4 regions of the Micromonospora sp. NPDC051924 genome follow, and region 1 is predicted to be linked to each of the others. Evidence: riboswitches for the same ligand, from Rfam matches in the RefSeq annotation. Region 1 holds a riboswitch; each other region holds the start of a gene.
The links. A riboswitch is a leader RNA that binds a small molecule or an ion and turns the genes downstream of it on or off. The one in region 1 is predicted to bind cyclic di-AMP.

Region 1 (7,361 bases):
CCGGCGTCCGGGGTCGGTGCGGTGGTGGTGGTCGGCGCGGCCGGCGGCGGAACGTCGCCCACCACCACGGTGAACTCCGCGGTGTGCACCGCGTCGCCGTGCCGGAAGTCCAGGTAGAGGCGGTACGCCCCGGCCGAGGGCACCTCGGCGGCGAAGGTGACCGCCGGGCCGGCCGGGGTCCGCCCGTCGCCGGGCGCGCCCTCCGGGTGCACGTGCAGGTACGCCAGATCGCCCTGGCGCAGCGCCACCAGGTGCCCGTACGCCCCGAGGTAGGGCTGGAGGTCGGTGACCGGCCGCCCGTCCCGGCTGACGGTCAGGGTGAGCCGGCTGGACCGGCCGGGCTGCGGGGCGCCGGTCAGGGTGACCGTGTAGCCGTCGACGGTGGTGCTGGTGGCGGGTGCCGGCAGCGGCCGCTCGGCGAGCGCGCCGGGGACGGTGACGTCGACCCCGAGGGTCAGCGGCTCCCCGCCGGTCGGAGTGAAGTCGGCGAACGCCCGCCAGGCGCCCGGCCCGGCGAGCGGCGAGGCGACCCGCCAGGTGCCGTCGGCGGCCAGGTCCGGGTGAACGTGCCGGAAGCCGGACAGGTCGCGGCGGGCGACGATCAGGTGCATGCGCTTGTCGTGCGCCACGTCGAAGCGGGTGACCGGCCGGCCGTCCGGGCCGGTGATCCGGAAGGCGAACTCGCCGGCCGGGGCGGTAATCGGTTGCAGGGTGTAGCCGCGGTCGGAGACGAGCAGCCCGCCGGGCAGGTGGCCGGCGGCGTCGCCGCTCGCGTGGCCGGCGTCGGCGGAGTCGTGGTCGGGTGCGGTGGCGTCGTGGCGGGTCTCGGCGGCGGGGGTGACGGGGCCGGCCAGGTGACCGGCCCCGTACGCCGCGCCGAACACCGCCGCGAGGCCGAGGGCGAAGCCGCTCAGCTTAGTCGCCGTGTTCATCGTGGTACCTCGGTTCCTTCGGGTCTTCGGACCCGTCACGCCCCGACGAGGTCGTAACCGGCCTCGTCCACGGCGGCGCGGACGGCGTCCGTGTCCAACGGGCTCTCGCTGGTGACGGTGACCTGGCCGGAGGCCAGGTCCACCTGCACGTCGGTGACGCCCGCGAGGGCGCCGACCTCGGTGCTGACCGAGTTGACGCAGTGCCCGCAGGTCATGCCCTGCACCTGATAGGTGGTGTTGACCATCGCTACTCCCTTCCTGCCGCCCTCATCTTATACCCCCCAGGGGTAAGAGGTGGAGAGACGGCTGCCACTCTCGCCGTTGCCAATACCCGGTGGGGGTATCGGCGACAGATGCGACCGTACCATACCCCCGAGGGGTACGCTATCCTGGACGTCATGACCGCACCGACGACCCCGACCCGGGGCTACACCGCCAGCAAGGACCAGCTGCTCGCGCGGCTCCGCCGTATCGAGGGCCAGGTCCGCGGCATCGAGAAGATGGTCGAGGACGACCGCTACTGCATCGACGTGCTGACCCAGATCTCCGCCATCCAGGCCGCCCTGGACAAGGTCGGACTCGGCCTGCTCGACGGGCACGCCCGACACTGCATGCACGAGGGCGCCGCCGAGGGGCGCGCCGACGAGATGGCGACCGAGATGATGGCCGCCGTCGGCCGGCTGATGAAGCGCGGCTGACCAGGACTTCCGTCCCCCGGCGTCGGGTCGACCGACCCGGCCCGGACGAGCCGCCGTCAGCGTACGTTCAAGATGGCGACCGGGGCCGGCGCCACCCTCGCGCCGGACCGGCCGACCCTCGGGTACAGACGGGAGGGCGGCCAGATGATGTGGAACGGCCCGATGATGGGCTGGATGTGGATCTGGTCCCTGCTGGGGCTGGTGGTGCTGGTCGGGCTGGTGTGGCTGGTGATCCGCCTCACCGAGCGGGACCGCACCGGGAACACCCCCTCCTCGGCCCGGCGCGTCCTCGACGAGCGGTACGCCCGCGGCGAGATCGACGAGGAGGAGTACCGCCGCCGCCGCGCCGGCCTCGCCTGACCGGCCGACGCCGGGTGCCCGGGTCGCGGACGACCCCGGCACCCGGCGCGCTTCGGCTCAGAGCCGGTCGAGCATCTTCCGCATGGTGTCGATCTCACCCTGCTGAGCGGTGACGATCTGCTGGGCCAGCGCCTTGGCGTCCGGGTTGGCGCCCTGGGCCAGCTCGTCCTTCGCCATGGTGATCGCGCCCTCGTGGTGGGCGATCATCATGGTCAGGAACTGCTTGTCGAAGTCCGTGCCGGACGCCGCGGCGAGCTTCGTCATGTCGGCGTCGGACATCATCCCGGGCATGCCGTGATCCATCCCCGGCATGCCGTGCCCGGCGCTCGCCGACGGGGCCGGCCGGCCCCAGGCGGTGAGCCAGCCCGTCATGGTGGCGATCTCCGGCGCCTGGGCGCCCTTGATCTGCGCGGCCAGCTTCTTCAGCTCCGGGTCGGCGGCCCGGCTCTCGGCCAGCTCCGCCATCTGCACGGCCTGCTGGTGGTGCGGGATCATCATCTGGGCGAACATCACGTCCGCGTTTCCGAACGAGGCCGAGGCCCCGGCGGCGGGCGTGCCGGTGCCGCCCATGCCCGGCATGTCGTGGCCGGAACCGGACGTCGAGTTGCCGCCGCAGGCGGTGAGGACGAGGGCGGCGGTGGCGGTCGCGCCGGCCAGGGCGGCCCGACGCGCGAGGGTACGAGTGAACACGGTGGAAGAGCCTTTCGGTGTCGGAACGTAGGCAGCGGGCGGGGACGCGGGACGCCGGTGCTCCGGTGAACCCGCGTCGGACGCTCCTATCTGCGCAGCACCGACACCGTGGCGAGGCGTAGTCCGTACGGCCGGACCGGCGGGGCGCGCGGCCCGGCGGCGAGCCGGAGCGGTCCACCGACGGTCGGGCCGGCGGCCCACCGGGCTCCGAGCAGCACGGCGACCAGCAGTGCGACGGCGAACGCGCCGAGCACCGCCAGGCACACGTCCCAGCCGGACGGATGGCCACCGAGGTCGCCGAGCGGCAGGGCACGCAGGTGGCAGGCATCACCCGGGCAGTCCGGGGCCGTACCGGTGAGGACCGGGAGGTCCGCCATGGCGGCGAGGGCCGAATGAGCTGCCGGGCCGGCGAGAGCCGCGGGCGCTGCCAGTTCGGCGAGGGCCGCAGGCGCCGCCAGGTGGTGGCCGGTCCCGTCCTCCGTGCCGTGGTCGGCCGAGGTGTGCGTGCCGTGGCCAAGGGTGTGCATCGCGGTCAGCCCGACCAGGGTGCAGAGCAGCAGCAGGAGCCGGACCCACCGTCCGGTCGCCGCCGCCTCCGTCGCCACGGCAACCACGGTAGCGGGTGGCGCCGGGCGGCCCGGGAGGAACCGCCGGCCCCGTCCCGCGTCGGCCGCGCGGCGGGTCCCGCTGACTACCATTCCGGGCGACGACCCGGGCCTGCGTCACCCCGCGGGCACCCCCCGGCCGGCGAACCGACCGATCGGGTGACACCTATCCCGCTGTGAATCGTTGGGAGACTCGCGATGGGCGCCGACCACACTCGTCCCGCACCGTCCGCCCCGCCGGGCGTGCGGCGACTGCTCGTCGCCACGGTGGTGCCGCTCTTCGCGATCACGGTGATCGCCGCGCTGGTGCTCTGGCCCCGCGACACCCGGGAGCCGGCGAGCGGCCCGGACCTGCCGCGCTACCAGGGCACGGTGACCCGGGTGGTGACCGAGCCCTGCCCGGTGACGCCGGAGACCCCGGAGGGTGGTCCGGGCGGGTCCGAGGGTCCGTGCGGCACGGTCACCGTCGCCGCCGAGCAGGGGCCGGACGCCGGCCACCAGGTCGAGGCACCGGTCCCGTCCGGGCCGGGCGCGCCCCGGGTCGAGGTCGGCGACAGGATCATCCTGGTCGAGCTGACGGACCCGGCCGACCCGGCGACGAAGAGCTACAACATCGCCGAGCACCAGCGGGGTACGCCGCTGGTCTGGCTGGCCGTGCTCTTCGCCGTCGCCATCGTGGCCTTCGGCCGCTGGCGCGGGCTGGCCGCGCTGGGCGGTCTGGTCGCCAGCTTCGCCGTCCTGCTCGGCTTCGTGCTCCCCGGGATCGGCGCCGGCCAGCCGCCGCTGCTGGTCGCTATCGTCGGCGCCGCGCTGATCATGTTCGTGGTGCTCTACCTCACGCACGGCATCACCGCGCAGACCTCGGTGGCGGTCCTCGGCACCCTGGGCAGCCTGGTGCTCACCGGGGTCCTCGGCACGTTGGCCACCGCGGCCACCCACCTCACCGGCTTCGGCAGCGAGGACGCCACCACGCTCTCCATGTTCCAGCGGGACGTCGACCTGCACGGGCTGCTGCTCGCCGGCATCATCATCGGCTCGCTGGGCGTGCTGGACGACGTCACGGTCACCCAGGCGGCCACGGTCACCGAACTGGCGCACGCCAACCCGGGGCTGTCCCGGCGCCAGCTCTACCGGGCGGCCACCCGGGTGGGCCGGGCGCACATCGCGTCCACGGTCAACACCATCGTGCTGGCGTACGCGGGCGCGTCGCTCCCGCTGCTGCTCCTGCTCGTCGCCGACTCCCGGCCGGTCGGCGAGATCCTCACCAGTGAGTTCATGGCCCAGGAGATCGTCCGCAGCGCGGTGGCCACGCTCGGCCTGATCGCCGCCGTACCGCTGACCACCGGGCTGGCCGCGATGGTCACCACCGCCGGCCGGGGTGGGACCGCCAGCACGCCGGCCGGACCGGGCGGGCCGGTGACGCCGCGTCCGCCGGCGGCGCGGCACGACGTCCTGGCGGCGCTCGGGGAGCGGCACGGGCCGGAAAGGACCACGGAGCCGGCATGGTGACACTCCGCAGCGTGACCACCGATTTCAAACGCGACGCTGGTCACGCAGGGCCACGACGAAATAGGGCTTCTGGTCGGCTTCCGGACGTAGAACCCCGCACGCACTCTCGGGTAACCTCGCTCCCGGTCACCGCCGAAGGCGCGCAGCGGCGCCAGCGGTGCCACCGCCCAATCGCCCACGGGCGAGCCGGGGAACCAGGTACCTGGGGTGAATCCGCGCCAGCGGTAGGGGCCACTTCCGTCCCGAACCCGGCAGCTAACCCGGTCGGCGGTCGACGGAAGGGAACACTGTTGACGGCACCCCTGCGCCGCTGGTTGACACCCCTGGTGGCCGTGTTCGCCGCGTGCGCCGTCCTCGCCGGGCCCGCCCCGGCGCTGGCCGCGCCGACCAACCCCGCGCCCGCGGAGCACGAGGAGGACGGCGACCTCCTCATCACCGACGCCATCGCCCAGGCGAACAAGAACTACCTCCAGGCGAAGAACAAGCTGGAGAAGTCGAAGAAGCGCCAGCTCCAGCTGGCCCTGGAGGTCCGGGCGGCGCAGCAGCAACTCGACGCGCTGAGCCCGCAGGTCACCGCGATCGCGGCGCAGTCCTACCGGACCGGCCGGCTGGGTGCGATGACCATGCTGCTGGAGAGCAACACGCCCGACTCGTTCGTCCGCCGGGCCGCCGCGCTGGACGAGCTGAACATGGTGAACGCGCAGAAGCTCGCCGAGGTCAACGCGGCGAAGAACCGCGCCGAGCAGGCGAAGCTCGCCCTCGACGCCGAGGTGCGCGAGCAGCAGAAGCAGACCAACGTGATGGCCCGCGAGAAGGCCGAGACGGAGAAGGCACTGAAGTTGGTCGGCGGCATCGGCTTCACCGGCGGTCTGGTCTCGGCCACCTCCCCGGTTGCCCGGATGGGGCCCGGTCGGACGGCCGACGGCGACTGGAAGCCGGAGTCGTGCAGCGAGAACGACCCGACCACCTCCGGCTGCGTCACCCCGCGCACGCTGCACGCGTACAAGGAAGTGCGACGGGCCGGCTTCAATCGCTTCGCGGGCTGCTACCGCTCCGGTGGGCCGTGGGAGCATCCGAAGGGCCGGGCCTGCGACTGGTCGCTGCAGAAGAGCGGCTTCTCTCCCTGGCACAACAACGACACGCGGATGTACGGCAACAACGTCGCCGCCTTCCTCATCCGCAACGCCGACCGGCTGGGCATCTACTACGTGATCTGGAACCGGCAGATCTGGTTCCCGGCGACCGGTTGGAAGTCGTACAGCGGACCATCCAACCACACCGACCACGTGCACATGTCGCTGCTGTAGCGACCTCGTGCACCGGCAGGGGCCGTCCCGCACGTGCGGGACGGCCCCTGTGGCGTTTCCGGTATCGGTTCAGCCGGCGACGGTGGTGGGCGCCGGGTCCGTGGCCGCGGCCGGGCCGGGCAGCGTCGGGGTCGGCGTGCGGGCCGGTACCTCGGCCACCGTCCGCACCTCGCCCGCGCTGAGCCGGTACGACATGCCGACCACCCCGCACCGCCCGGCGGACACCCGCTCGGCGAGTACGGCGGAGCGGGCCAGCATGGCCTCCACGGTCTGCGCGATGTGGATGTCGACGATGCCGTCGACGTCCTCGACGCCCTCCCGGGCGGCCCGCAGCAGGCTGGGGGCGACGGCGTCCACCAGCGCGCCGAGGTGCCCGGCGGCGGACGTGCCGGTGCGCACCGACTCGCGGGCGGCCTGCACCGCGCCGCAGGAGTCGTGGCCGAGCACCACGACCAGCGGGGTGCCGAGGACGGTGACCGCGTACTCGACGCTGCCGAGCACCTCGGGCCCGACGGTGTGCCCGGCGGTACGGACCACGAAGAGGTCGCCGAGGCCCCGGTCGAAGATGATCTCGGCGGCGAGCCGGGAGTCGGAGCAGCCGACGATCACCGCGAACGGGTGCTGGCCGTCGGCGACGGCGGCGCGGTGGCCGGCATCCTGATTGGGATGGCGGGGGGCGCCGGTGACGAACCTGCGGTTACCGGCGGACAGCTCCGCGAGTGCCTGTTCCGGAGTGGTCGGCGTCAATGCAGTGCCTTCCTACGACCTGGTCGACCCGGCCGACGGCGGAGGCGGCCTCGCCGACCACCGTCACACGCAGCAGAAGGCGCGTCAAGGTTTACACGAAGCACGTTTCGTGCGTTGAACCACACTTGACGGCGGGCCGGGCGGCCACAGGTTCGGGGCCCGCCGGCGCGTTTCGGGACCGGGCCAGGGGCGGCCGACGCCACGCCGGGCCATACCATGGCCACCATGGCGACGACAGCGGGCGGGAACGGGAGCCCCCGGAACTGGACCTTCCTCACCAACCACGGGCACGTGCTGCTGGCGATCGCGCGCAACCCCACCGCCCGGCTGCGCGACGTGGCCGACGAGGTGGGGGTGACCGAACGCGCCGCCCAGGCGATCGTCGCGGACCTGGAGGCCGGCGGCTACCTGCGGCGTACCCGGGTGGGCCGGCGCAACGAGTACACGATCAACCCGAGCGGCCACTTCCGCCACCCGGCCGAGGCCGACCAGCAGGTCGGCGCCCTGCTGGCG
Region 2 (7,361 bases), on a different contig from region 1:
GGCGTCGACGCCGGCTGACGGAGGCGACCGGCGACATGCGTGGTGACCTGGTCCGGAAACTGCTCGCCCGGGTGCTGACCACCGGGCTGGCGGTGCTGGCGTTCCTCGTCGTGGCCCTCACCGGGGCGACCGGCTGGGGTCTGGCGATCGCCGTCGCCGCGCTGGCCGCCGCCGCGGTCGAGCGCCGGATCCGGCCGAACGCCGACGCCGTGGCCGAATCGGTCCTGATCGCCGCCGGCATCCTGGTCGGGTACGCGCGCCGGGTCGACCACACCTTCGACCCGGCGCTGGCGCTCGCCGCACCCGTCCTGCTCGGCCTGGTGCTGCTGGCGGGACCGCTGCGCGCCGCCGGCGCGCTGGAGATCCGGGCGGCCAACCTCCCGGTCCGCTCCTGGGCCCCCCGGGTCGCCGCCCGACTCGACGACGCGCTGCTCGGGCTGCTCGCCGTGGTGGCGGTGGCCGCTGGCCTCGACCTGCCGGCCTGGGTGGCGCTGGCCGCCGTCCTGCTGGTCGCGGCCGGCTGCGGCGCGACCGGGCTGGACCTGGCCCGGCGCCGGTTCCGGCCGCCGGCCGGGGGCGGCCCGGTGGGCCGGGCGCTGCGCCGGCATCAGCCGGAGTTCGTGCTCTACTTCTCCGCCCCACCCGGGTCGGAGTACCAGGTCACCATGTGGCTGCCCTACCTGGAGCGGATCGGCCGGCCGTTCATGGTCCTGGTCCGGGAGCCGGAGTACCTGTCCGTCATCGCCGCGGCGACCCGGGCGCCGGTGGTCTTCTGCCCGACACTCAAGGCCATGGACGAGGCGCTGGTGCCGAGCCTACGGGTGGCGTTCTACGTCAACCACGGCGCGAAGAACAGCCACTGCGTCCGCTTCTCCCGGCTCACCCACGTGCAGCTGCACCACGGCGACAGCGACAAGGCGCCCAGCGCCAACCCGGTCTCCGGCATCTTCGACAGGATCTTCGTCGCCGGCCCGGCCGCGATCGAGCGGTACGCCCGGGCCGGTGTGGAGATCCCGGCCGAGAAGTTCGTCGTCGTCGGCCGGCCACAGGTCGAGGCGATCGAGGTACGCCGGGAGCCGGCGCGCGGCCTGACCGCCCCGACCGTCCTCTACACCCCGACCTGGACGGGGCACCACGCCGACGCGAACTACTGCTCGTTGCCGGTGGCCGAGACCATGGTGCGCCGGCTGCTCGACCGGGGGGCCACGGTGATCCTCCGGGCCCACCCGTACACCGCGCAGAACCCCGCCTCGGCGCGACAGCTCGCCCGCCTCACCGAGCTGCTCACCGCGGACCGGGCCCGGTCCGGCCGGGCCCACCTGTGGGGCGCCGCGGCCGCCCGCGAGCTGACCCTGGCCGAGTGCGTGAACCGCTCCGACGCGTTGATCTCGGACGTCTCCGGGGTGATCTCCGACTACCTCTACTCCGGCAAGCCGTACGCGGTGACGGACATGGACGCCGACGGCACGGACTTCGTGGCGCGGTTCCCGCTCGCCGGCTCCGGCTACGTGCTGCGCCGGGACCTGTCCAACCTGGACGAGGTGCTGACCGACCTGCTCGACACCGACCCGAAGGCGGCGGACCGCTGGGTCACCCGGGCCCGCTACCTCGGCGACTTTCCCGACGACTCGTACGCCGAGGCGTTCCTCGACGCCGCCCGGCGGGAGCTCGAACCGCGCTGGAACCCGCCCACGCCGCGCGCCGCCGACGCGGTCACCCCGGACGGCTCGCCGCTCTTCCCGACCGCTTAGAGGGCGTCTGATTCACGTATTTTGCGAGTGATGCTGCCTTCAGTCGTGTCGCCAGGTTGGGGTGGTTTCGTTGGTGACGCGTTTGGTGAGGTTGTCGATCATGGCGATGCGGATCATGCTGGCGGAGTTGTCGGGTAGGGCTTCGTAGTCGCGGGCCAGGCGGCGGTGCAGCATGATCCAGCCGAGGGTGCGTTCGATGACCCATCGGCGTTTGACCACCGAGAATCCTTTGATGTGCGGGTCTTTGGCGACGACCTCGACGTCGATGCCGAGGGTGGCGCCGTGTTCGATGACCTTGTTCTTGAAGCCGGCGTCGACCCAGGTCTTGGCCAGGGCGGGATGAGCGGCTTTGGCCTGGTCGAGGAGGTTGATGCCGATGGTGTTGTCGCTGGCGCTGGCGGCGGTGACGATGACGGCGAGGAGCAGGCCGAGGGTGTCGGTGACGATGCCGCGTTTGCGTCCGACGATCTTCTTGCCGGCGTCGATGCCCTGGCTGGCCAGTGGTGCGTTGGTGGAGGTCTTCACGCTCTGGGTGTCGATCACGGCGGCCGTTGGTTGTGGGGTGCGTCCGGCCTTGGCGCGGGCCAGGCCGGTGAGGTCGTAGTTGAGCTGGGTGAAGAGGTCGTCGCCTGTCCAGGCGGTGAAGTAGCCGTAGACGGTCTGCCAGGGCGGGAAGTCGTGGGGCAGGTAGCGCCAGGCGATGCCGGTGCGGTTGACGTAGAGGATGGCGTTGAAGATCTCCCGCAGGTCGTGGGTGGCGGTACGTCCGCCGATCCCGGCGTCGGTGCGGGCCTGGCGCCAGGCGGTCAGCCGTGGTGCGATCAGCGCCCAGCGGGCGTCGGACAGGTCGGAGGGGTAGGCGGGTCGCTCGGCCACACGCCATGTCTACTGTGGACCACGGAGTGGATCGCAGTTGGGTCCGACGATTCCCGAACTTTCTGAACCAGACACGATCTGCGGATCAAAGCAGGGCATCTCGCATCGACATCAATCAGGTGAACCTGGTCCCAAAGGTGATCATTCGACCCTGCCGACGTCTCGCCGGCCAGACCCACGAAAGCAGCAATACGTAGTGGGAGTGATCAAAACGCCCAGTTAGGGCGCGTCTCACCGGACTTGTCGAGGCGAGCGCGGTGAAAGTCGTGCCGGGGCGGTCGCGGCGGGACACGCGACCGGTCCGTCCCGTTGATAATGATCGACATGACCGCGCGATACGACGAGGTGCTCGGCCCGCTGCGTGAGGCGTACGACGCGCGGGCGGCCGAGCGGGACGGGCTGATCAAGGAGCCGTGGAAGCTGGCGGAACGGCAGGCGTTCCGTGACCGGCTGGCGCCGGGCGCGCAGCTGCTGGAGATCGGCGCCGGCACCGGGCAGGACAGCGCCTACTTCCAACAGGAGGGCTTCGCCGTCGTCGCGGCTGACCTCTCGCCGGTGATGGTCGAGCACTGCCGGGCCAAGGACATCGAGGCCCACGTCATGGACTTCCTGCACCTGACCTTCCCGGCCGGCTCGTTCGACGCGGTGTTCGCGATGAACTGCCTGCTGCACGTGCCCAACCACGACCTGCCCGCAGTCCTGGCGGCGATCCGGGCGGTGCTGCGCCCCGGCGGGCTCTTCTTCGCCGGCATGTACGGCGGCAACGAAACCGCCGAAGGTCCCATCGACGGCGACGAGTACGTGCCACCGCGCTTCTTCTCGTGGCGCACCGATGAGCAGTTACTCGGCTTCGCCACCGCATGGTTCGACGTCGTGGACTTCCACCCCGTCGACGTCGGTCGCGGCCACCGGTTCCAGTCGCTGACGCTGCGCCGCCCGGACCCCGCATAGCGGAGTGGAGAGGACCATGGCGAAGTCGGACATCAAGCGGGATCGTAAGGACCTCTATGCCGCCCGCGCCGGCAGCTTCCAGCTCGTGGATGTGCCCGAGCTGCCGTTCCTGATGGTCGACGGCGAGGGCGACCCCAACACGTCAAAGTCCTACCAGGATGCGCTGGCAGCGTTGTACGCCGTTTCGTACGCGCTGAAGTTCGCCAGCAAGCAGCGGCTCGGCCGGGACCATGTCGTCGCTCCGCTGGAGGGCTTGTGGTCAGCCGATGATCCGGCCGCCTTCGTGACTCGGGCCAAAGGCGAGTGGCGATGGACCATGATGATCACACAGCCTGGGTGGATCACCGCTGACGTGGTGGACGAGGCGGTCCGGCTGGCCGCCACCAAGAAACACCTGCCGGCAGCGAACCAGATACGGTTCGAGCGGTACGCCGAGGGATTGTCCGTGCAGGCCCTGCACGTCGGCTCGTACGACGACGAGGGTCCCGTGCTCGAGCGCCTCCACCATGAGTTCATGCCGGCCAACGGCCTCACGTTCAACGGGCCGCACCACGAGATCTATCTCAGCGACCCGCGGAGGACCGAGCCGGCGAAGCTGCGGACCATCCTGCGCCAACCCGTGGCCCGTCGCTGACCACCACGCACGCGTTCCACCTCGGCCAGGTGCGACTGCATCAGGTCCTCACAGGTACGGGTCGAGCAGGGTGAGCACCGCCTCCGGGTCCTCGACGTGGGCGTTGTGGCCGAGCCCCGGCAACGTGGCGACCGGCACGCCCAGCTCCTTGAGCTGCGCGTCGGACACCATCGGATCCTGCTCGCCCCGGGCCAGCAGCACCGGCACGTCGGTCGCGGCGAGCAGGGCGGGCAGCCGCGGCTCCCCCACCGCGAAGGCGGCCGGGTCCATGGCCAGCCGCCAGCGGCCGTCCTCCCGGCGCAGCCCGGCGTCCACCACCGGATGGTCCGGGGCGAACAGCCCGGCCAGCCCGGAGACGCGCAGGTAGCGCCGGGCCGCCTCGTCCCGGCTGGCGAACCAGGTCACCGGCCGCCCGGCCAGCTCGCCGGCCTTCGCCAGCTCGGCCGGGGACCAGACGACCTTGATGCCCAGCCCCACCACGGCGTCCACCGGCAACCCCCGGGACCGCGCCGCCAGGGCCAGCGCCACCACTCCGCCGAGGGAGTGCCCGAGCACCACGAGGCGGTCCCGGGCACCGAGCCGTTCGGCGACCGGGCCGAGCCCCTCCAGCACCCGGCGGGCGAGGGCTTCGAAGGAGTATTCGGGCAGCGGCGGGGACCAGCCGTGGCCGGCCAGGTCGGGGGCGAGCCAGCGGCCCGCCCAGCGGCGCTCCAACAGCGGCGCCCAGGGCAGCCACACCTCGCCGGTGGCGCCCATGCCGTGCAACAGCAGCAGATGGCGGGTACCCGTCGCGTCACCCATACGGCGCAGTGTGCCATCGGACGGACACGACGCGCGAGACGGGACGGCCGTGGAGTCCGACAGACGACGTCGGGCCCCGGCTCGGGGGGGAGCCGGGGCCCGACGGGGCGGGGTGCGATCAGGCGGAGTAGCCGCGGGTGGCCATCCAGTTCGCCAGGTCGATGGTGCTCATCCAGTACGCCGGCACCGACGGGTCGGCCGAGTCGGCGATCCGGACGGTGCGGCCGTCGTTCTTGTAGCCGACCACCGCGATGTAGTGGCCGCCGGAGAAGGAGTGCCAGCCGCCGTCGGTGTCGGTGGCGTCGCCGACGATGTTGGCGACCACGCCACGGCCGTCGGTGACGGCCTTGACCACGTCGGCCTGGAGCTGGTCCATCTGGGCCGGGGTGGGGCTGCCGGGGATCATGTGGGTCCGCCACGGGTTGCCCTTGAGCATCTGGTTGAGCCCGCGGGTGGTGTCCTCGGCGGAGTTGGTGCCGTTCTCGCCGGCGTTCAGCGGGGCGACCATCGCGTCCTGGGTGGTCTCGACGCCGCTCGCGCTGAGCGCGTTGCGCACCGCGGCCGGGCCGCAGTTCCAGTAGGCGGTCTGCGCCTCGTAGGTGTAGTCGAGGACCTTGGTCGACGGGGGCTTCGGCTTGGCCTTCTTCGTGACGTCCGGGTCGGCCTTGGCGGTGCTGGCCTTCGCCGTGGGCGACGCGCTCGGCGAAGCGGACGGCGACGATGGTGCGGCGATCTTGGCCTCGGCGGCGACCTGACCCAGCTGCGGGGCCAACTCGGCGACGGCGGCGGTGTGCTGCTGGCGCACCGGCGAGTCGTTGGTGGCAGCCAGGGCGGCGCCGGTGCCGCCGGCCAGGACGAGCGCCGCGGCCGAGCCGGCGACGATCTGGTACGGGCGCTCGGTCGCGAGGCGGCGCAGCTGTCGCTTCAGGTGGTGCTTCACGTGTTCCTCCACGGGGGGCCGGAGCGGCACACGCCCGCCCGCCGCGCGGAGGAACTCACGCGCGTTCGTGGGGCGGGGTGGCCGCGGGAAGGGAAGCGCCCGGAGTGGCCGGGCTGCCGGGGGTGCTTGGACGCTGTCAGGCGAGCGCCGGCACCGGTGCGCCGTGGAGGCGGGGAGAGGATCGGGGGGTGGTCGGCACGAGGATGGGACTCCTTCCTACACCGCCTACCGGGTTAGCTGACGGATTCGGGCGGGAAGTACGCCCTACCGCGGCCGAAGCTCGCGGATTCACCCCGGTGTTGCACTGGGTCCCCGGTTCGTGAGATCACGATTGAGCGGGTCGGCACGGCGTCGCCTCTTGCGATCGAAAACCGCACCGGACGCGCCGACACTACCGGCGGGTACGCCACCTGCCAAGCGTCCCCACCTGCGTAAACCTCGAACATCATTACTCTGACCGGAACAGCCGATCACTGACGTTACTCAATGGGACGAGCAGTTATGTCGGAACTGTCGGGCAACAATCGGACATCGGGTAGCGAGCGGCCCGGAATTGCGGGAGTCGATCGCCCGAGCTGTTCCCGATGACCGTTTCGGGCATCCCGTGACGGGGCTCACCACATTCGGGTAACGATTCAGCCCACCCGGGCCGGGCGCCAGCGCGCACGGGTGGTCACGGCCGGGGCGGCCGGCACCGGAGCGGGCTGCCGGGTCACCGGCTCGGCCGACCGCGCCGGCACCACGCCCGGACGCAGTGCCGTGGCGGCCGCGTACGCCTCGGCGGCCAGGACGCGAGCCGCGTCGGCGGCCAACTCGGCGTCCCGCCACGCCCGCTGCTCCCGCTCGGCGGCGGTCCGCCAGCCGGAGCGCCGGTGCTCGCGTACCGCCCGGGCCAGGACGATCTCCTGCCCGGCCGGGTGCCGGCGGGGGTCCCAGCCGTTGCGGTGGGCGAGCACGTCGGCCAACTGCCGGGCGGTCAGGTCGCCCCGCCAGTGCGCCGCCATCGCGGCGTGGTGCAGCCAGCGCTCCCGGGCCGCGTACTCGGCCGGGGTGCGGGGTGTACGCGGCTCGGGCAGCGCGGCGGCGCCGGCGAGGCGGCGGGCGAGGACCTCGGCCTCGTCGTACGCCCGCCAGGCCTGCCCGACCTCGCCCTGGGCGGCGAGCCACTGCTCGCGGCGGCGGCGGGCGGTCTGCGCGGCCCCGGCGGCCGCCACCGCCACCTCGTCGGCGTACCGGCTCAGGTCGGCGCGGCGGGCGGCCTCCTCGGCGGCCGGATCGGGGGCCACCTCGGGCGGGGTGTCCCGCTCCGGCCGGGCGACCAGCACGGCGAGGACGCCGAGGGCGAGCAGGAGCAGCGCGGACCAGATGGCGGTGGCCTCGGGAACGGTGGTGAGGAAGTGGTGGAGAA
Region 3 (7,361 bases), on a different contig from region 1:
GTGGATCACCACGTGCTCCTCGGCCAGCCGGTCCAGCACCGGCCCCAGCCCGGCGTCCGAGCGGCGCAGGTGCGGGAAGATCGAGTTGTCCTCCAGGCCGTGGTGCTGCGTCACCACCGTGCAGTACGCGGCGCAGTACGCGCCCAGCGTCCAGTTGTTCTGCCGCATGGTCATCTCGTGCAGCGCCGCCCGGGCCGCCCCGGCGGAGACCGCCCCGCGTCTGACCTGTTCGAGCAGGTCACGCAGCTGATGCAGCTCCTGACGCAGGTGGTCGTGCACGTCCACCAGGTGCTGCCCGGCGGCCTGCCCGTGCGGGGTGTAGACGTGCCCGGCCGGCGCGGGCGGGGACGCGGGCCGGGTGGACTCGTCCCAGAGCCGGCGCGCGCTCAGCCGTACCCCCGGATCGGGGGTGGGGGTGACCGCGAGGCCGGTGGACCCGCCGGCCTGGACCGCCGCCCGCTCCTCCTGTACGGCGCGGGCCCGGCTGCCGGGCGTGGTGCGTTCGGCGGCGACCAGCTCGCGCACCGCGGGCGCGATCTCCTGGCCGAACAGCTGGATGGCCCGGGGCTCGTCGCTGCCGAGGATGAAGGTGGAGATCCCGTGGTCCAGGGCCAGCCCGGCCAGCTCCTCCACCCACTGCTCGGGCGGCCCTTTCAGGAAGCCGGTCGCGGAGCGGGTGAACGTGCCGTTGACGTTGAGCAGCCGCCGCACCGCCGCCGGGTCCCGGCCGGCGGCCGCCGCGCCCTCGTCGACCAGCGCGTTGAGGGCCGGCAGCTCCGCCGGTCCCTTCGGCAGGTACGCCAGCGACGGCAGCCAGCCGTCCGCCGCCCGCCCGACCAGCCGCAGCATCCGCGGCTTGTACGCGCCGACCCAGATCCCGACCGGGTGCGCCGGCGCGGGTCCGCGCTTCGCCCCGACCACCCGGTAGTGCTCGCCCTCGACCCGGACCATGCCGCGCCGGCCGGTGTCCCACACCTCGCGGATCACCCGGATCGCCTCGTCCAGGGCGTCCACCGCCTGCCCGGGGCTGAGCCGCCGCCCGCCGACCGCCTCGATCGCCTCCCAGAACGCGCCGGCGCCCAGCCCCAGCTCCACCCGGCCGCCGGTGAGCAGGTCGAGGCTGGCCACGCTGCGGGCGAGGACCACCGGCTGGCGCAGCGGCAGGTTCAGCACGTTGCCGGCCAGTCGGACCCGGCTGGTCGCCGCGGCCACGAACGACATCAGCGTCCAGGTGTCCAGGAACCCCGGCTGGTACGGGTGGTCCTGGAAGGTGACCAGGTCGAGGCCGGCCTGCTCGCAGAGCTTGGCCAGCGCCACCACCTGCTCCGGTCGCCCGGCGGTGGGGGTGAGGAAGCCGCCGAAGAGCAGCTCGTGTCCGTGGTCGGTCATGTCCGTCTTCGCCACCTCGTCCGATCTTGCGCGAACCTCCGCCACGGTAGTCCGCTCCGGCGCCGGCCCGCCCGGCGGTTCCGGAACCTGCAAGGATTGTTCACAGTCGATGCGTGCGGGCGTAGGGTCCGGTCAACGGCCTCAGCGTTCCTCCGGAAGGAGCGACCCGTGATCCGTCACCGCCACCGTCCCCTCCCGCTCGTCCTGCTCCTCGTCGCGTTCACCGCCCTGACCGCGCCCGCCCGGGCCTCCGCCGCCGGCCTGCCCTACCAGGACCCGACGCTGCCCGTCGCCACCCGCGTCGCCGACCTGCTCGCCCGGATGACCCTGGACGAGAAGATCGGCCAGATGACCCAGGCCGAGCGCGGTTCGGTCACCACGAGCGACCTGACCACCTACCGGCTCGGCTCGATCCTCTCCGGCGGCGGTTCGGCGCCCTCGCCGAACACCGCCACCTCCTGGGCCGACATGTACGACGGCTTCCAGCGCGCCGCCGTCGCCACCCCGCTCGGCATCCCGATGATCTACGGGGTGGACGCCGTGCACGGCCACAACAACGTGTACGGGGCGACGATCTTCCCGCACAACATCGGGCTCGGTGCCACCCGCGACGCGGCCCTGGTGCAGCAGATCGGCCAGGCCGTCGCCGAGGAGATCACCGGCACCGGCGTGGACTGGGACTTCGCCCCCTGCCTCTGCGTCGCCCGCAACGACCGGTGGGGGCGCACCTACGAGTCCTTCGGCGAGACCCCCGACCTGCCGTCCAACCTGTCGACCCTCATCACCGGCCTGCAGGGCAGCACCCTCGGCGGCCCCACCTCGGTGCTCGCCACCGCCAAGCACTACGTCGGCGACGGCGGCACCACCGGCGGCGACGACCAGGGGAACACCCAGCTCAGTGAGGCCGACCTGCGGGCCATCCACCTGCCCCCGTTCCAGGCCGCGGTCCAGCGCGGGGTCGGCGCGGTGATGATCTCCTACAGCAGCTGGAACGGCGTGAAACTGCACGGCCACCAGTACCTGATCACCACCGTCCTCAAGGGAGAGCTCGGCTTCTCCGGCTTCGTCGTCTCCGACTGGAACGGCATCGACCAGATCGACGGCAGCGCCGGCTTCACCGCCGCCGAGGTGAGCACCGCGATCAACGCCGGCATCGACATGGTGATGGTGCCCACCGCCTGGAAGAGCTTCATCAGCACCCTGCGCGCCGAGGTGCAGAACGGGCACGTGCCGATGAGCCGGATCGACGATGCCAACCGCCGCATCCTCACGAAGAAGTTCGAACTGGGGCTCTTCGAGCGCCCGTACACCGACCGGAGCTGGACCCCGACGGTGGGCAACGCGGCCCACCGGGGCCTTGCCCGGCAGGCCGTGCGCCAGTCCCAGGTGCTGCTGAAGAACAGCGGCGGCGTCCTGCCGCTGGCCCGGGACAACAACAAGATCTTCGTGGCCGGCAAGAACGCCGACAACATCGGCAACCAGAGCGGCGGTTGGACCATCTCCTGGCAGGGCTCGTCGGGCAACATCACCCCCGGCACCACCATCCTCCAGGGCATCCGCGCCGCCGTCGGGCCGACCACCACGGTCACCTACAACCAGCGCGGCACCGGCATCGACGGGACCTACCGGGCCGCGATCGCGGTGGTCGGCGAGACACCGTACGCCGAGGGGCAGGGCGACCGGACCGGCAGCATGAGCCTGGACCGTGAGGACCTGCGCACTATTTCGACGCTGCGCAACGCCGGCGTGCCGGTGATCGTGGTGCTGGTCTCCGGCCGGCCGATGGACATCTCGGCCGAACTGCCCAGGTGGGACGCGCTGCTGGCCTCCTGGCTGCCCGGCACCGAGGGCGCCGGCGTCGCCGACGTCCTCTTCGGCGGGTACGCACCCACCGGCAAACTGCCGATGACCTGGATGAACTCGGTCAGCCAGCAGCCCATCAACGCCGGCGACGGGCAGGTGCCGCTCTTCCCGCAGGGCTACGGCCTGACGTACTGAAGGGACGCGTACGGGACCGGCGTGGACGGTCACTGTGGGTGATGAGCCCGCGTGTACGCCACGCCGGTTCCGCGCGCAACCCGAGCCGTGACGTCGTCGCTCGGCCGGGTGAAGAACTTCACAAGAAGTGGGCATTCGTCCGAAAGGGTTCCTAACGTCGTATCCGTTCGCGATCGCGGACACCACGGGCCGGTAACGCCTAATCCCGCCACCGGCCCGGCGGTACCTGGACCTCACGGCGGGAGCGGGGGACCCACACGTTCCTCGGTGCTCGACACCTCGGGGTGAAGCCGCCATCGGCGGCCGGGCTCCTCGGCCCGAACCCGACAGCTCACCTCGTCGGCGTGGAGGAAACCCAACATGGCAAGTGAACACGTCGCTCGTCACCGACGGACCACGCAGCGTCGCCTCGCCGTCGGGGCGCTCGTCGTCGGCGCCGCCACCGGCGCCGCCGCCATCCTCGGCCCGGCCGCACCGGCCAGCGCCTCCAGCGTCAACTGGGACGCCATCGCCCAGTGCGAGTCCGGCGGCAACTGGCACATCAACACCGGCAACGGCTACTACGGCGGCCTCCAGTTCTCCAAGAGCACCTGGAACGGCTACGGCGGTCAGACGTACGCCGCCCGCGCCGACCTGGCCAGCCGCAGCGAGCAGATCGCCATCGCCGAGAAGGTCCTCGACGGGCAGGGCATCGGCGCCTGGCCGGTGTGCGGCAAGAAGGGCGGCTCGTCCAAGCACTACTCGTCCAAGTCGGACGGTGGGTCGAAGAAGTCGACCAGGAAGGCCACCAAGGACCGGTCCTTCCGGGGTGACCGGCCGGCCACCCGCAAGCACCGCTCCACCACCCCGAGCACCGGCGGCACCTACGTCGTCAAGCCCGGTGACACCCTGTCCGAGATCGCCGACGCGCACCACCTCGTCGGCGGCTGGCAGGCGCTGTACGAGCGCAACAAGCGCGTGGTCGGTGCCGACCCGGGGCTGATCTTCCCGGGCCAGAAGCTGCGCCTGCGCTGAGGCACCACGGAATCCGGCCTCCCGGCGGATCCGCGCGGAACGCCCGACCGGGCAACCGGTCGGGCGTTCCGCGTCTCGCGCACTGACCCGGTGCCTCGCTCAGCCCGTCTCCGCCAGGCCCGACGCGGGCCCGGGCAGCAGGAACGCGGCGAGCCCGGCGCCGAGCAGACACCCGCCGGCGTTCGCGGCGATGGCGGCGGTGACGCCGTGGAGCACCGCCCCGCCGTCGGTGCCCAGGCCGTGCACCACCGCGGCCAGCACCGCGGACATCACCGGGATACCGACGGTGATGCCCACCTGCTGGCTGAGCGTGGCGATGCCGGTCGCCAGCCCCTGCTCGCCGTCGGGCAGGCCGGATGTCGCCGTCACCATGAAGCCGACGATCACCACCAGGTTGGCGACCCCACCGACGAACGTGGCGACGAGCAGCAGCAGCATCCACCCCCGGTCCGCACCGAGCAGGAGCAGCGGCGCGGTCGCGGCGGCCTGAGCCAGGAAACCGGCCACGATCGTTCGCCGGCCCCCCCAGGCGGCCACCAGCCGTGGCCCCAGCACGCCGCCGAGCACGGTGCCGATGCCGAGGACGGCGAAGGAACCGCCGGCGACCAGCGGCGGAAGCCCGAGCACTCGCTGCAGATAGAGGGTGAGCAGGAACACCAGGGACGTCTCGGTGGCGAAGGCGAGCAGCCCGAGGAGGTTGCCCCAGCGTACGGTCGGGCGGCGCAGCACCGCGGCGGGTACCAGCGGCGCGGCGGCCCGCCGCTCCACCGCCCCGAACGCGACCAGCAGCACGGCCCCCACGGCGAGCGCCGCCAAGGCTCGTCGGTCGGTCCACCCGTGTTCACCGGCGGCCGTCAGCCCGTACACGAACGCCAGCAACCCACCGGTGACGGTGAACGAGCCGGGCAGGTCGAGCCGGGGCCGCCGGGGTGGCCGGCTCTCGGCCACCACCAGCGGGGCCACGGCCAGCACCGCGGCCGCCACCACCGCGTTGACGAAGAACGCCCACCGCCAGCTCAGCAGGTCGGTCAGCAGGCCGCCGAGGATCGCCCCGGTGGTGAAGCCGGCGGCCATCAGCGCCCCGTTGAGGCCGAGCGCCCGGTCCCGGGCCGGACCTTCCGGGAACGTGGTGGTCAGCAGTGACAACGCGGCCGGGGTGACCGCTGCGGTGGCCAGGCCCTGGGCGACCCGCGCCGCGATCAGCACGCCGGGACCGGTGGCAAGACCGCCGACCAGCGACGAGAGGCCGAGCACCGCGATCCCGGCGAGGAACAGCCGGCGCCGGCCGAACAGGTCCGCGACCCGCCCGAACAGCAGCGTGAAACCGGCCGCGCAGAGCGCGAACGACGTGCCGATCCACTGCAGCGTGTCCAGCCCGAACCCGACCTCCCGGCCGATCACCGGAAGCGCGACGGTCAGGATGGAGAAGTCCACGGCGAGGGTGAAGCTCGCGGTGAGCAGCACGGCCAGCGCGAGCCCGGCACGCCGGGTCGGCGCCGGGCGCGGCGTGACGGCGGGGGAATCCAGACGGGTCATCGAGGTCCTTTCTTGCGGTCGACGGGACGTCCACGGGACGACCCGGGACCACCGTCGGTCCGGCCGGCGTGGCCGGCCAGCACCCTGCCCTGCCTGGTCTGCGGCTGCCTGTCACCGGCAGGGACAGGCAACGGGGTGCCGGACCGGGCAGGATGGGGCGATGACCGCACCGCACCGCCCGGGCGCCGGGGACCTCGGCGAATTCCTGCGCAGCCGGCGCGCCCGGCTCACCCCTGAAGACGTCGGCGTCGTCTCGTACGGCGCCCGACGGGTCCCCGGGTTGCGGCGGGAGGAGCTGGCCCAACTGGCCGGCGTCAGCGTCACCTACTACACGCGGCTGGAGCAGGGGCAGAGTGCCAACGCGTCGGACGCGGTCATCGAGGCGCTGGCCCGGGCCCTGCGGCTCACCGACGACGAGCTCGCCCACCTGCACGACCTGGCCCGGCCCCGGCCCGGCCGGCGGCGCCGGTCGGCGCGTCCCGACACCGCCGGCCGGGGCGTGCGGCAGTTGATCGCGGCGATGACCGAGGTGCCGGCGCTGGTGCTCGGCCGGCGTACCGAAGTGCTGGCCTGGAACCCTCTGGCGCATCGGCTCCTCGCCGGTCACCTCGACCTCGACGCCCCGGACCGGCCCGTGGACCGGCCCAACCTGACCCGGATGCTCTTTCTCGACTCGCACACCCGCGACCTGCACGTGCGGTGGGACGACGAGGCCGTCCGGGCGGTCGCCGGGCTGCGGCTGGTGGCCGGCCGGCACGCCGACGACCGGGAACTCGCCGAGCTGATCGGCGAGCTGTCGATGAAGAGCGCCGCCTTCGCCGCCCTGTGGTCCCGCCATCCGGTGCACACCTGCGTCTCCGGCGCCAAGCGGCTCCGGCACCCCGTGGTGGGAGAGTTCGACCTCGACTTCGAGATGCTGCACCTGCCCGGGGACGCCGGGCACCGGCTGATGACCTACCCGGCGGCGGCCGGTTCCCCGGCCGAGGCCGCACTCCGCCTGCTCCAGGCGGATCTCCGCGCCGAGCCGTTCCGCGTACGCCAGCGGGCGTGACCCGGGGTCGGACCCGGTTCCGGTTCGACCCCGTCGGCGGCAGCAGCCAGGTTTGGGCCCTCGGTACCGGGGCAACCCCGGGCATGCCGGTCGCCGTCGACGATCCGCCACTGCCGACGCGCCTCCAACTGGAGGTGACCGCCGCGTGCAACCTGCGCTGCCTGATGTGCCTGGTCCGCTACCGGCCGCCGGTCAACAAGCTGGCCGGCGCGATGCGCCCGGAGCTGTTCCACCGGGTGGTGGACGACACGCCCGGGCTGCGCGACCTCACCCTCCAGGGGCTCGGCGAGCCGCTGCTGTCGCCGTACCTCATGGAGATGATCGCGGCCGCGGTGGCGCGGGACATCGTGGTCGGGTTCAACACCAACGCCAC
Region 4 (7,361 bases), on a different contig from region 1:
CCCGCTGCGGCTCGTGGCGGCCGCCGCGCGCCCTGCTGCGGGCGTTGCGGCCGAGCATCCGCTGGATGCTCTTCGGCGACCGCTGCGATCCGGCGGACATCCGGCTGGTGACCTCGGCGGTGGCGCACGCCTCGCTCCGCTCGATCGGCGGGTTCCGCGCCTCGATCGGCGCCCAGCACCGGCTGGACACCCTGGCCGCGCTCGGCGACCTGCCGGCCGCCGCGCTGGTCGGCGACCGGGACCGGCTCACCCCGCCGCCGTGCGCCGAGTCGATCGCCGCGGCGCTGCCCACCACCGAGCTGACCGTCTGCCCGGGCGCCGGGCACATGCTCATGATGGAACGCCCCGACGAGGTCAACGCGGCCCTCGCCGCGGTGGTCGAGCGGGCGCTGGCCCGGCCGGCCGCGCGGACCCGCGCGGCCCGGGCCGCAACGACCTGCCCGAAGACGGTGGCGGGTGGGCGGCCGGGGGTGGAACCGGCCGGACAAGGGGTGGGAACGGCCGGATAACGGGCAACCGGCACGGGCGGGGCCCGGGTACCGGCATGGCCCTTGACAGGGGCCGGGGCGCCGGCCCGTACCCTCATTCAGCCCGCCGTGCCCGCCACGTGACCATCAGGAGCCCCCGCGTTGAGCGACCAGACCACCCTGGACCGGGAGATCGCCGTCGAGCAGCGGCACCTCGACCGGGTGTACGCCCGGCTCGCGGAGCTGCGTCGCGCCGCTGCCGAGGCCGAGCGGGAGGGCTACCAGCTGGCCCGGGTGGGCAACTTCGGCGCGCTGGTGGAGCGGGACGCGATGGTCTTCCACGCGGCGCAGCGCCGGCACGTGCTGGACGCCGAGCACGAGGGGCTGGTCTTCGGCCGGCTCGATCTACGGACCGGGCAGGTGCTGCACGTGGGCCGGCTCGGGGTGCGCGGGGAGAACGCCGAGACGCTGGTGGTGGACTGGCGGGCGCCCGCCGCCGCCGCGTTCTACCAGGCCACCCCGGCCGAGCCGATGGGCGTGGTACGCCGGCGCACGATCCAGTCGTCGGCGGAAAAGGTCACCCGGATCGAGGACGATCTGCTGGACCCGGAGTCCGCGCCGCCGGACCTGGCGGTGGTCGGCGACGGCGCGCTGCTGGCCACCCTGTCCCGGGCCACCGGGCGGGGCATGCGGGACATCGTCGCCACCATCCAGCGGGAGCAGGACGAGGCGATCCGCTCCCCTGGCAACGGCGTCACGATCGTCTCGGGCGGCCCGGGCACCGGCAAGACGGCGGTGGCCCTGCACCGCGCCGCGTACCTGCTCTACTCCGACCGGGCCCGGTACGCCGGCGGCGGCATCCTGGTGGTCGGCCCGTCCGGGGTGTTCGTCGAGTACATCGCCTCGGTGCTGCCCTCCCTCGGCGAGGAGACCGCCACCCTGCACTCGCTCGGCTCGCTCTTCCCCGGCATGTCGGCGACCCGCACCGACCCGCCCGAGGTGGCGGCGGTGAAGGGTTCGCTGCGGATGCGGCGGGTGCTGGAACGTGCGATCCGGGACGCCGCGCCGGACGCGCCGACCGAGCTGCGTCTGCTCTACCGGGGTGAGCTGCTCCGGCTGGAGCGGGCCGAGCTGGACGCGATCCGGGACCGGGCGTTGTCCCGTGGGGCGCGGCGCAACGAGGTGCGCCGGATGGGCTTCGACTCCGTCCTCGCCGCGCTCTACGCGCAGGCCCGCACGCTGCGGGTGGGCTGGTTGCCGGAGCAGCCCGCGTTCGAGGACGAGATCATCGAGCGCCCGGAGTTCCGGGAGTTCCTGAAGGGGTGGTGGCCGCGGCTGCACCCGCGGCACGTGCTCGGCTGGCTGGCCCGCCCCGAGCGGCTGCGCCGATACGCCGGCGGGGTGCTGTCCGGGGCGGAGATCCGGCTGCTGACCGAGGCGTACCGGAGCCTGGACACCGAGGGGCTGACCATCGCGGACGTGGCGCTCCTGGACGAGCTGGACGCGCTGCTGGGCAAGCCGGTCCAGCGGCAGCGGCCGAAGCGCGACCCGTTCCAGCTCGCCGGAGGCGTCCGCGAGCTGAGCACGTACGCCGACCGGCAGCGGGCGGCCCGGGCGGCCGCGCGGGAGCGCCCGGAGGACTACCGCGACTACGCCCACGTGGTGGTCGACGAGTCCCAGGACGTGTCGCCGATGCAGTGGCGGATGATCGGCCGGCGGGGCCGGCTGGCCTCCTGGACGGTGGTCGGCGACCCGGCGCAGACCGCCTGGACCGGCGACCCGCAGGAGCTGACCCGGGCCCGCGACCACGCGCTGGGACGCCGCCGCCGGTACCGCTACGAGCTGACCACCAACTACCGGAACTCGGCGGAGATCTTCGCGGTGGCGGCGGCGGAGATCCGCCGGCTCTACCCGGACCTGCCGCTGCCCACCGCGGTCCGCTCCACCGGTGTCGAACCGGTCGAGCTGGCGGTGCCCCCGGCTGAGCTGGCGCCGGCCACCATGGCGGCGGTCCGTGCCCTGCTGGCCGAGGTCGAGGGCACGGTCGGGGTGATCACCCCGGTGCCCCGCCGGGACGAGGTGGCCGGCTGGCTGGCCGGCCTCGGCGGCAACCGGCTCCAGGTGGTGACCAGCCTCCAGGCCAAGGGCATGGAGTACGACGGCGTGGCGCTGGTCGCCCCGAGCGAGATCCGGGCCGACCCGGGCTCCGGGGTGCGGACCCTCTACGTGGCGCTCTCCCGGGCCACCCAGCGCCTCACCACGCTCGACCCGGTGGGCTGAGCGGGACCCGACGGAGGCGGCCGACGGACATCCGACGTTCATTTGCACACATAGCGATGTGAACATAGATTGAGCCGGGCCGGGCCGACGGACGAGAGGGTGTGGGCGTGGGCGCAGGGCATGACCACAGCGGTGCGGTGACCAACGCCGCGCACCGCCACCGGGGTCGGCTCTGGGCCGCGTTCGGTCTGCTCACCGCCCTGATGCTGGTGGAGGCCGTGGCCGCGTTCGCCACCGGCTCGCTGGCCCTGCTCTCCGACGCCGGGCACATGTTCACCGACGTGCTCGGGATCGGGATGGCCCTCGCGGCGATCACCGCCACCCGCCGGGCCGACACCGACCCGCAGCGCACCTTCGGGCTCTACCGGCTGGAGGTGCTGGCCGCCCTGGCCAACGCGGTGCTGCTCGGCGCGGTCGCCGTCTACGTGCTGGTCGAGGCGGTCCGCCGGTTCGGCCGGCCGCCGGAGGTCCTCGCCGGCCCGATGCTCGCCGTGGCGGTGCTGGGCCTGCTCGCCAATCTCGCCGCCTTCGCGCTGCTGCGCTCCGGGGCGGAGGAGAGCATCAACCTGCGCGGGGCGTACCTGGAGGTGCTGGGCGACCTGCTCGGCTCGCTCGGGGTGATCGGCGCGGCCCTGGTCATCGCGGTGACCGACTGGTGGTGGGCCGACCCGCTCGTCGCGGTCGGGATCGGGTTGTTCATCCTGCCGCGCACCTGGCGGCTCGGCCGGGCCGCGGTACGGATCCTGGTGCAGGCCGCCCCCGAGCATCTCCAGGTGACCGCGGTGCACGACCGCCTGGCCGCGGTGCCCGGCGTCGCCGAGGTGCACGACCTGCACGTCTGGACCCTCACCTCCGGCATGGAGGTGGCCTCGGCGCACCTGACCATGAACCCCGGCGCGGAGGTCGGCGAGGTTCTCGCGGCGGCGCGGGCCGCGCTGCACGAGGACTTCCGCATCGACCACGCCACGTTGCAGATCGAACCCGGAGCGTCCGCCGGCGCCTGCGGGTCGGTCGAGTGGTAATTAGGACAATCTTAAATCCAAGTGGTTATTGTGCACTTATGCCGGCTTTAACCCCGACTGACCGGCCCGCGACCCGGGTCGGCTCGGCGGACCGCCGGTAGGCTCGGTCGCGGCCTCCGCCGGGCGGCGCCCATCGGCGCCCGGGGGTGGCCGTCGCCTAATCGCCGGAGCACGGCGAGCCGGGGAACCACGTACCTGGGGTGCATCCGCGTCAGCGGTAGGGATCTTCCGTCCCGAACCCGTCAGCTAACCCGGTCGGCGGTTGACGGAAGGACACCTGAATGCCATCAGTGGCACCTGTACGACGGACGGCCGCCCGGTTGGCGGCCCTGCTCGTCGCGGCGCTCGCCCTCGGCGTCGCGACCCTGCCGGTCTCCCCCGCCTCGGCGGCTTCCCCGACCGGCCTGCTCGCCGCCGCACCCGGCGACGACGAGGGCGGCACCCCGGCCCTGCGCGCCCAGCTCGACGCGGCCAGCAAGGGCTGGCTGGACGCGCGGACCGCGCTGAACCGCTCGGTCGCCCGGCAGAAGCAGCTCAACGCCCAGCTCACCACGATCAACGCCGAGCTGGGCAGCCGCGACGCCAAGGTCGGCGAGATCGCCGCGGTGGCGTACCGCAGCGGGCGGCTCGGCACCGCCCAGGCGTTGCTCGGCAGCAGCAGCCCGGAGGGCTTCCTCGACCGGGCCGCCGCGCTGTCCCAGGTCGCCGCCCATGAGGACCGGGCGCTGCGCGAGCTGCTCGACACCCGGGACCGGGCCACCCGTACCCAGGTCGCGCTCAACGGCGAGATCCAGGAGCAGCGCAAGCAGGTCGCGGTGATGGCCAAGCGCAAGCAGCAGGCCGAGCAGGCCCTGGAGGTGGCCAACCGGAAGGCGGCCGCCACGGACGGCAGCGGCACCCGGGGCACGTCCACCGCGACCGCCACCCCGGCGCCGCGCAACGCCGACGGGTCCTGGCCGCCGGAGTCGTGCAGCGTCAACGACCCGACGCCCGCCGACGGCTGCATCACCCCGCGTACGCTGCACGCCCTCCAGCAGGCCAAGGCCGCCGGGTTCACCCGGTACGTCTCCTGCTACCGGCCCAGCGGCTCGGGCGAGCACCCGAAGGGCCGGGCCTGCGACTTCGCCGCGCAGCAGGACGGCTTCGGCGGCGTGGCCACCGGCGGCGACAAGACGTACGGCAACAACCTGGCGGCCTACTTCATCCGCAACTCCGACGCGCTCGCCGTGCTCTACGTGATCTGGTACAAGCAGATCTGGCTTCCCAGCAGCGGGTGGAAGGCGTACAGCGGCGGGAACGGCGATCCGTCCAGCGACCACACCAACCACGTGCACCTGTCGGTCTACTGAGCCGGGGTGGCCCGCCGGCGGCGGGCCACCCTACGTCCGGCGACGTACGCCGGATGTCGTCCCCGACCCCACGACGCCCGCGACCCGGCGGCGGAGGATCGGCCGCATGAGCCGACTCTCCCCCACCGGGCGCAAGGCCCTGCTGACCCTCCACCTGGTCACCTCGATGGGCTGGCTCGGCGCGGACCTGGTGCTGCTCACCCTGGGCGTCGCCGGGCTGCGCGGGGCCGACCCCGAGATGGTCTACCCGACCGCCGGTCTGCTGGTGACCTGGCTGTTCGCACCGCTCAGCGTGGCGGTCTGGCTGGTCGGGGTGGCCAGCGCGCTGCTCACCCCCTGGGGCCTGCTGCGCTGGCGGTGGGTGCTGGTCAAGTTCGGCATCACCACCGTCATGCTCGGGCTGGTGCTCCTGCTGCTGACCCCCCGGATCCGGCACCTCGGCGAGCTGGGCGCCGCGGCCTCCACCCACCTTCGGGTCGACCTGGTCGTCGCGCCGAGCGTCTCCACCACGCTGCTGCTGATCGCCACGGTGCTGTCCACGTACAAGCCGTGGGGGCGGCTGCCACGGGCGACCGGGCCGGCGTCCCGCCGGGCGGTGCCGGCCGGGCGGGGCGCCTGAGTCAGGCCGTGCGCCCCTGTTCCAGGGTGGCGCCGAGCCGGCTGGCCAGGCCGAGATGGGCGGCACGGGCCTGCCGGAAGGCGTACCCGAACACGGGCGCTGGGGCGGAGAGGGTGATCTCCACGTCGATCCGCACCGCGCCGTCGGGCTCGTCCCGCAGCCGGGTGTGGTTGCGCACGGTGGTGGCCGGCTGCTGCCGGGCCACGGTCACCACCTCGTCCTCGTTCGCGATCAGCACGTCCGCCTGATAGGTGACCGGGAAGTGCAGCGGACCCAGCTCCAGCCGGTCGGTGATCGCGTAGCTGGCCAGGGCGCCGGGTCGGGGCGGCAGCTCGCGCACGCGGACGATCAGCGGATGCAGCTCGCCCTGCCGGGTCAGGTCGCTGAGCAGGGCGGACGCTTCCGCCCGGGTGCAGCGGGCCTGCACGGTGTAGCTGAAGGTGTCGCTGCTGAGCAACCCCGGACTCCCTCGCCGTCGACGGTTCGCACGATCGTCCCGTACCGGGGCCAACCTGGCAACGGTCGAAGGTCCCGCACCGCGCGGCATGACGCGGGACCGGCGGGGAATCCGGCCCGCCGGGACCGCGCGACGAGGAGGCCGGGCATGGACGGGAACGGCGGATGAGCGCGCACGTGATGGTCTTCGCCCCGACGCCCCGGCTCACGGTCACCGTCGACCAGCCGGCCGACCATCCCGAGCTGCACCTGCATCCGGGCGGGCAGGGGGTCTGGCAGGCCCGGATGATCCTCTCCCTCGGCGTGCCGGTGACCCTCTGCACCAGCCTCGGCGGCGAGATCGGCCAGGTGCTGGAACCGCTGCTGGTCAGCGAGGGGGTGCAGCTGAAGGTGGTGGTCCGCGACTCCGGCGGCAGCGGCGGGTACGTGCACGACCGTCGGGACGGCAGCCGGCGGGAGATCGTCGACGTGACCGGCCACCCGCTGAGCCGGCACGAGCTGGACGAGCTCTACAACCTCACCCTCGGCGAGGGGTTGCGGGCACCGGTCAGCGTGCTCAGCGGGCCGAGCCATCCCGCGCTGGTGCCGGCCGACCTCTACCGGCGGTTCGCCGCCGACCTGGGCGCCAACGGCAGCCGGGTGGTGGTGGACCTGCGCGGCGAGCACCTCAGCGCGGTGCTGGCCAGCGGGGTCTTCTTCCTCAAGGTCAGCCACGAGGAGCTGATCGCCGACGGGCGGGCCGGCGGCGACGACGAGCAGGAACTCACCCGGGCGATGTACGACCTGCACGCCACCGGCGCGGAGACCGTGGTGGTGAGCCGGGCGGAGCGGCCCGCGCTGGCCCTGGTCGACGGGGAGGTCTTCGAGGTGGAGCTGCCGAGACTGGAGGCGGCCGACCCGCGCGGCGCGGGCGACTCGATGACCGCCGGAGTGGCCGCGGTGGTGGCCCGGGGCGGCGACGTGCGGACCGCGATCCGCACCGGTGCGGCGGCCGGCGCGCTCAACGTGACCCGGCACGGGCTGGGCACCGGCCGGCTGGACTCGATCAGCGGGTTGGTGGAGCGGGTCCGGCTGGTGCCGGCCGGGACCCGGCCGCAGGAACGGACCACGCCGGACGAGCTGGCCGAACGGGCGGCCGAACGATGACGGTGCGGGTCCTGGTGACCAA

Region 2: linked by a shared signal. The riboswitch ahead of ACZ6S5_RS19430 (C39 family peptidase) and the one ahead of ACZ6S5_RS20075 (coiled-coil domain-containing protein) in region 1 are both predicted to bind cyclic di-AMP.
Region 3: linked by a shared signal. The riboswitch ahead of ACZ6S5_RS03210 (transglycosylase family protein) and the one ahead of ACZ6S5_RS20075 (coiled-coil domain-containing protein) in region 1 are both predicted to bind cyclic di-AMP.
Region 4: linked by a shared signal. The riboswitch ahead of ACZ6S5_RS23435 (coiled-coil domain-containing protein) and the one ahead of ACZ6S5_RS20075 (coiled-coil domain-containing protein) in region 1 are both predicted to bind cyclic di-AMP.

What each region holds. Positions count from the first base shown of each region.
Region 1 covers NZ_JBVJJA010000024.1:71,524-78,884, reverse strand. The annotation lists gene ACZ6S5_RS20110 (hypothetical protein) at 1-932, opposite strand, end outside; gene ACZ6S5_RS20105 (heavy-metal-associated domain-containing protein) at 968-1,177, opposite strand; gene ACZ6S5_RS20100 (metal-sensitive transcriptional regulator) at 1,331-1,630, shown strand; gene ACZ6S5_RS20095 (SHOCT domain-containing protein) at 1,703-1,990, shown strand; gene ACZ6S5_RS20090 (DUF305 domain-containing protein) at 2,048-2,680, opposite strand; gene ACZ6S5_RS20085 (hypothetical protein) at 2,767-3,285, opposite strand; gene ACZ6S5_RS20080 (YibE/F family protein) at 3,484-4,794, shown strand; cyclic di-AMP (ydaO/yuaA leader) riboswitch at 4,949-5,079, shown strand; gene ACZ6S5_RS20075 (coiled-coil domain-containing protein) at 5,085-6,101, shown strand; gene ACZ6S5_RS20070 (carbonic anhydrase) at 6,171-6,848, opposite strand; gene ACZ6S5_RS20065 (helix-turn-helix transcriptional regulator) at 7,065-7,361, shown strand, end outside.
Region 2 covers NZ_JBVJJA010000023.1:58,746-66,106, forward strand. The annotation lists gene ACZ6S5_RS19400 (SDR family NAD(P)-dependent oxidoreductase) at 1-18, shown strand, start outside; gene ACZ6S5_RS19405 (CDP-glycerol glycerophosphotransferase family protein) at 36-1,751, shown strand; gene ACZ6S5_RS19410 (IS5 family transposase) at 1,791-2,627, opposite strand; gene ACZ6S5_RS19415 (class I SAM-dependent methyltransferase) at 2,943-3,578, shown strand; gene ACZ6S5_RS19420 (GyrI-like domain-containing protein) at 3,595-4,212, shown strand; gene ACZ6S5_RS19425 (alpha/beta fold hydrolase) at 4,261-5,013, opposite strand; gene ACZ6S5_RS19430 (C39 family peptidase) at 5,132-5,965, opposite strand; cyclic di-AMP (ydaO/yuaA leader) riboswitch at 6,161-6,301, opposite strand; gene ACZ6S5_RS19435 (hypothetical protein) at 6,589-7,361, opposite strand, start outside.
Region 3 covers NZ_JBVJJA010000003.1:142,184-149,544, reverse strand. The annotation lists gene ACZ6S5_RS03220 (LLM class flavin-dependent oxidoreductase) at 1-1,389, opposite strand, end outside; gene ACZ6S5_RS03215 (glycoside hydrolase family 3 protein) at 1,558-3,387, shown strand; cyclic di-AMP (ydaO/yuaA leader) riboswitch at 3,574-3,746, shown strand; gene ACZ6S5_RS03210 (transglycosylase family protein) at 3,748-4,401, shown strand; gene ACZ6S5_RS03205 (MFS transporter) at 4,501-5,937, opposite strand; gene ACZ6S5_RS03200 (helix-turn-helix domain-containing protein) at 6,098-6,988, shown strand; gene ACZ6S5_RS03195 (radical SAM protein) at 6,985-7,361, shown strand, end outside.
Region 4 covers NZ_JBVJJA010000031.1:64,956-72,316, reverse strand. The annotation lists partial or broken gene ACZ6S5_RS23450 (alpha/beta fold hydrolase) at 1-410, shown strand, start outside; gene ACZ6S5_RS23445 (HelD family protein) at 630-2,747, shown strand; gene ACZ6S5_RS23440 (cation diffusion facilitator family transporter) at 2,855-3,769, shown strand; cyclic di-AMP (ydaO/yuaA leader) riboswitch at 3,914-4,045, shown strand; gene ACZ6S5_RS23435 (coiled-coil domain-containing protein) at 4,051-5,118, shown strand; gene ACZ6S5_RS23430 (hypothetical protein) at 5,225-5,737, shown strand; gene ACZ6S5_RS23425 (SRPBCC family protein) at 5,739-6,194, opposite strand; gene ACZ6S5_RS23420 (1-phosphofructokinase family hexose kinase) at 6,359-7,339, shown strand; gene surE (5'/3'-nucleotidase SurE) at 7,336-7,361, shown strand, end outside.